Marinagarivorans cellulosilyticus: one gene and its partner. Each later gene encodes a partner of the first gene's protein in a complex. Links are inferred from orthologs where the notes say so. Each region holds a gene or a part of one and is shown in the gene's direction. Other genes may lie near its edges.

Evidence for each region. The genes of interacting proteins can lie anywhere in the genome.
Region 2: the proteins of groL (region 1) and metK are in contact, whole or in part, in a cryo-EM structure (PDB 8P4O), measured with the Escherichia coli proteins. The link is inferred for Marinagarivorans cellulosilyticus from one-to-one orthologs.

The regions. Positions count from the first base shown.
Region 1 is NZ_AP023086.1:4,458,834-4,461,923, reverse strand. Bases 39-3,018 are described here. They hold groL (chaperonin GroEL), read left to right. Parts: upstream 39-693; coding sequence 694-2,343; downstream 2,344-3,018. Other genes in these bases: cmoB (tRNA 5-methoxyuridine(34)/uridine 5-oxyacetic acid(34) synthase CmoB), read right to left, coding at 2,905-3,018; MARGE09_RS18275 (methylglyoxal synthase), read right to left, coding at 2,424-2,885; MARGE09_RS18285 (co-chaperone GroES), read left to right, coding at 328-621; MARGE09_RS18290 (FxsA family protein), read left to right, coding at 39-149. Also shown: more of MARGE09_RS18290, read left to right, coding at 1-38; more of cmoB, read right to left, coding at 3,019-3,090.
Region 2 is NZ_AP023086.1:1,713,948-1,716,836, reverse strand. The notes cover bases 111-2,889. They hold metK (methionine adenosyltransferase), read left to right. Parts: upstream 111-812; coding sequence 813-1,967; downstream 1,968-2,889. Other genes in these bases: ahcY (adenosylhomocysteinase), read left to right, coding at 2,023-2,889; MARGE09_RS06785 (ArsR/SmtB family transcription factor), read left to right, coding at 111-784. Outside these bases: more of MARGE09_RS06785, read left to right, coding at 1-110. UniProt on the Escherichia coli protein: Catalyzes the formation of S-adenosylmethionine (AdoMet) from methionine and ATP.

The DNA.
Region 1 (3,090 bases):
AACTGATGGCAAGTTGGGCTTTGGTGCGTTTTTCGAAAGGAGGGCGCAACCCCTTCGAGTCGCAAGAGACAATCCTTGAGGGGGAGTTCGAGGAAGTTAGGCCCCGAGATGCAGCGCACATTGAGCAACACGAATCGAAAAAAAACTAAAAAAAACAGTTTGCGGGTGTTGAAATCGATGATTCCGCTCCCATCATGGCTGCACATCAGTTCTGCGTAGTTGTTGAGTTGTCACTGCGCAACCCCGCATCTGCGGTTTTAATAACAGTTCTACTCTATTAAAAGGTAGAACCATTTACAGTAAATCGTACACTTTGGAGATTCGTCGATGAAAATTCGTCCCTTACACGATCGTGTTGTAGTGCGTCGCAAGGAAGAAGAAAAAATGAGCTCAGGCGGTATTGTGCTTCCTGGTTCAGCCACGGAAAAACCTAACCAAGGTGAAGTGGTTGCCATTGGTTCTGGCCGAGTGTTAGACAATGGCGAAAACCGTCCTCTTGACGTTAAAGTGGGTGACATTGTAGTTTTCGGCAAATACGCCGGTACAGACACCATTGAAGTTGATGGCGAAGAGCTGATCATTATCAGCGAGAGCGACATCAAGGCCGTTGTTGAAGCATAAATCGCAATAGCGATATCTCTTCCAACTCATTGAATTATAACCCTACTGACAAATTAGTAAGGAACCAGGATCATGGCAGCTAAAGAAGTATTGTTTGGCGACAGCGCTCGTCAGAAAATGTTAAAAGGCGTGAACGTATTAGCGGACGCAGTAAAAGCAACTTTAGGCCCCAAAGGCCGTAACGTTGTATTAGAAAAATCTTTCGGCGCACCAACAGTCACCAAAGATGGTGTTTCTGTTGCTAAAGAGATCGAGCTTAAAGATAAGTTCGAAAACATGGGCGCGCAAATGGTTAAAGAAGTTGCATCACAAGCTTCAGACGAAGCGGGTGACGGCACAACCACAGCGACTGTTTTGGCTCAATCTATCGTTAACGAAGGCCTTAAAGCAGTAGCCGCTGGCATGAACCCGATGGATCTGAAGCGCGGCATCGACAAAGCAGTTATTGCAGCGGTTGCACACATCAAAGAAATTTCTAAGCCTTGTGAAGACACTAAGTCTATTGCACAGGTAGGTACTATCTCTGCAAACAGCGATACCGCTGTGGGTGACATCATTGCTGAAGCCATGGAAAAAGTGGGTAAAGAAGGTGTTATCACTGTAGAAGAAGGCAGCGGCCTTGAAAACGAACTCGACCTTGTTGAAGGTATGCAGTTTGATCGTGGCTACTTGTCGCCTTACTTCATTAACAACCAAGACAGCATGAGTGTAGAGCACGATTCGCCGTTCTTGCTTTTGGTTGATAAGAAAATCTCTAACATCCGCGAACTTCTTCCTGTATTGGAGGCTGTTGCTAAAGCTGGCAAGCCTTTGGTTATTGTTGCTGAAGATGTTGAAGGCGAAGCGTTGGCAACTTTGGTTGTTAACAACATGCGCGGTATTGTTAAAGTTTCTGCTTGTAAAGCGCCTGGTTTTGGTGACCGTCGTAAAGCGATGTTGCAAGATATTGCAACTTTGACTGGCGCTACTGTTATCAGTGAAGAAGTTGGCCTAGACCTAGAAACCACAACGCTTGAGCACCTTGGTCAAGCTAAGCGTGTAACTATGTCTAAAGAGAATACAACTATCGTTGATGGCGCTGGTAATGCAGACGAAATCAAGGGTCGCGTTTCTCAAATTCGCGCGCAAATCGAAGATACTTCTTCTGATTACGACCGTGAAAAACTTCAAGAGCGTGTTGCTAAATTAGCTGGCGGTGTAGCCGTTGTTAAAGTTGGCGCTGCAACTGAAGTCGAAATGAAAGAGAAAAAAGCACGTGTTGAAGATGCATTGCACGCAACACGCGCCGCTGTAGAAGAGGGCGTTGTGCCTGGCGGGGGTACTGCTTTGATTCGCGCTGTTGCTTCTATTGTTGACCTTGTTGGTGACAACGAAGATCAAAACGCGGGTATCGCTATTGCACGTCGTGCGATGGAAGCGCCTTTGCGTCAAATCGTAGCAAACGCTGGTGAAGAAGGCTCTGTTGTTTGTGACAAAGTGAAGTCACAAAACGAAGCGACTTATGGCTACAATGCCGGTACTGGTGAGTACGGTGACATGATCGCAATGGGTATTCTTGATCCTGCGAAAGTAACACGTACTGCGCTTCAAGCAGCGGCTTCTATTGCTGGCTTGATGATCACTACCGAAGCTATGGTTGCTGATGCACCTGAAGATAAGCCTGCAGCAGCTCCAGACGCTGGCGGCATGGGTGGTATGGGCGGCATGGGCGGCATGATGTAATCTTTGCTCCCACGCAAACCAAAAAAAGCGGCTTTTTAGCCGCTTTTTTTTGGTTTAAAAGTGGGTGTTTTATGCGCTAGCTAAAGTTGCTCGCGCTTGTTTTTATAGCTGTCGTAATTGGGAATCATACGCTCCAGCGGGCTATTAAATAGCGGGCTTGAAATAATCAGGTCGGCGCTTGCGCTATTGCAGGCAATGGGAATATTCCAAACGGCGGCTAAGCGCAACAGGGCTTTTACATCTGGGTCGTGGGGCATTTGAGTGAAAGGGTCCCAAAAAAAGATTAAGCAATCAATTTTCCCTTCTGCGATTTTACTGCCAATTTGTTGGTCGCCGCCGAGCGGCCCACTTAAAAACTGTTTAACCTGTAAGCCCAGCGCAGTAGCGACTTTGCCGCCAGTGGTGCCCGTACCGCATAAGTGGTGGTGTTCGAGTAGCGCTTTATGTTTAGCTACCCAGCTTAATAAATCTGGTTTTTTATTGTCGTGGGCAATCAGTGCGATGGTTTTTTTAGCGGGCAATGCAGCTGCAATATATTCCATAAACCTACCTGTTGAGTGATTACTGGGGTTTTGTTGCTCTTATTACAACACGTTTTGGGGCAGGGTAGCCTTCAATGGTTTTGCTGGTGTCGTTAGGGTCTAAAAAGTCCTTCAGTGATAAAAATTGCATCCATTGTGTTGCGCGCTGCTCATCAAGGCTAGTGGTATTAATATCAAGACAATGGATGTCCTTAAAGCCCGCTCG
Region 2 (2,889 bases), 2.7 Mb from region 1 along the record:
TGCCAACGCAGGTCTTGTGAGCACACGCCGCGAAGGTAATTCGATTTTTTATCGCCGCGCCCATATCGCGACTACCGACCCGCTCGCAACAGCTAAAAGCGCGATATTCCAGCAGCTCGACAATATCCCACTTAGCCTCGACTTAGAAAAAGCACTGGATACTATTTGGCAAGAACGCACTCAAACATCCCACCAATTTTTTCTAGAAAACGCCGATAAATTCCGAGCCCAGCAAGACCTTATTGCAAGCTTTGACGTATATGCAAAGCAAGTTGCCGAAGTCCTGAGCCTTTCGCCAATACAAGCGCATTGCCGCGCGCTAGAAGTTGGCCCTGGCGAAGGGGAGTTTTTACCCGTACTGGCCGAAAATTTCGATTGGGTTGTCGCGCTGGACAACAGTCCGCGCATGCTCGCTAGCGCTAAAAAGCGCGCTAAATCAATTAACAATATTAACTTCACCCTAGGCGATACGCGCAACCTTAAAGAACAGCAAGCCTTTGATTGCGCAATTATTAATATGGTTTTGCACCATACGCCATCGCCCGCTCAAGTGATTGCTGATGTAAGCCAAGCACTGGCTCCTAGCGGCGTGTTAATTGTGACTGAGTTATGCAGCCACCAACAAGAATGGGCGCGAGAAGCCTGCGGCGATATATGGCTAGGCTTTGAAGCCGACGACTTAAAAAATTGGGCAACCGCAACAGGGCTTACGCAAGGCCACAGCACTTACTTTGCGCTTCGTAACGGTTTTCAAATTCAAATTCAACAATTTCTTAAACAGTAATTTTTAACTTTCTAGCTGAGGAACTACCATGGCTGATTACAGTGTATTTACTTCGGAGTCTGTCTCTGAAGGTCACCCCGATAAAATGGCAGACCAAATTTCCGACGCCGTTTTGGATGCAATATTAACGGAAGATAAACACGCCCGCGTAGCTGTGGAAACACTTGTAAAAACCGGCATGGCAATTATAGCTGGCGAAGTGCGCACCAGTACTTATGTCGATTTAGAAGACTTAGTTCGCCAAGTGATTTTAGATATTGGCTATAACAGCAGCAATGTAGGCTTTGACGGAGCATCGTGCGCTGTACTTAATGCCATTGGCAAACAAAGTGCCGATATTGCTATGGGCGTAGACGAAGCCGCCAATAAAGATTTAGGCGCTGGTGATCAAGGCCTAATGTTTGGCTTTGCGACCAACGAAACTGACGTACTAATGCCTGCCCCCATTTTTTATTCACACCGGTTAGTCGAAAAACAAGCTTATTTGCGTAAAAGCGGCAAGCTAAATTGGTTGCGCCCAGATGCCAAAAGCCAAGTGACACTGCGCTACGAAAATGGCAAACCGGTAGCTGTCGATGCCGTTGTTTTGTCGACACAACACGAGCCCGATGTATCGCAAGCGACCATCAAAGAAGCCATTATGGAAGAGGTTATCAAACCGGTACTGCCCGTTGAATGGCTACACAAAGACACCCAGTACCACATTAACCCTACCGGCCAATTTATTATTGGCGGCCCAGTGGGCGATTGCGGCTTAACAGGCCGTAAAATTATTGTAGACACCTACGGCGGTATGGCTCGCCACGGCGGCGGTGCCTTCAGTGGTAAAGACCCATCAAAAGTGGATCGCTCAGCGGCCTACGCTGGTCGTTACGTTGCCAAAAATATCGTGGCCGCAGGCCTAGCCGACAAATGTGAGATTCAGGTCAGCTATGCCATTGGTGTTGCCGAACCAACGTCTATTTCCATCGACACCTTTGGTACCGGAAAAATAAGCGACATTGAAATTTCGAAACTGGTACGCGAACATTTTGACTTGCGCCCTCGCGGCTTAATCGAAATGCTTGATTTACTGCGCCCTATTTATCGCGCAACGGCCGCCTACGGCCACTTCGGCCGCGAATTACCCGAATTCACATGGGAAGCCACCGATAAAGCCGCTGCATTAAAAGCAGCGCTTTAATTTAACAAACACTTTTTTTAGCGCAGTAATTAAAGCTGCGCCAAGCGAGAATTTAATGACTATTACAGCTGCAAATAATTTTACCGATTTTAAAGTCGGCGCCAAAGACCAAGCCCATTTTAACGAGCTAGCCGCTTTTGGCCGCCGCGAAACACAAATTGCCGAAGGCGAAATGCCCTCCTTGATGGCACTTCGAACACAATATAAAGATGCACAACCACTAAAAGATGCAAAAATTATGGGTTGCATCCACATGACAATCCAAACAGCCGTTCTTATTGAAACTTTAGTCGAGCTCGGTGCTGAAGTTCGCTGGTCGAGTTGTAATATTTTCTCAACGCAAGACCATGCCGCCGCTGCAATTGCCGCCGCCGGCATTCCTGTATTTGCTTGGAAGGGCGAAACAGAAGAAGAGTTTTTGTGGTGTATTGAACAAACCATTAAAAAAGAAGGTATTACGTGGGAGCCAAATATTATTCTAGACGACGGCGGCGACTTAACCGAAATGGTTCACAACCGCTTCCCCGAGCTACTCGATAACATCCACGGTATTTCTGAGGAGACAACCACGGGGGTACACCGTTTATTAGAGATGATGGAAAAAGGCGAATTAAAAGTCCCTGCCATCAACGTTAACGATGCCGTCACCAAATCTAAAAACGATAACAAATACGGTTGTCGCCATAGCTTAAACGACGCCATTAAACGCGGCACCGACCACCTATTGTCCGGTAAAAAAGCGCTGGTTATTGGTTACGGCGATGTCGGTAAGGGTTCTGCAGCTTCACTGCGCCAAGAAGGTATGATTGTAAAAATCAGCGAAATAGATCCCATCTGCGCCATGCAAGCCTGCATGGACGGCTTCGAAGTCGTATCACCTTATAAAGGCGGCGCCAATACAGGAAAAGTAGAAGACATTGAC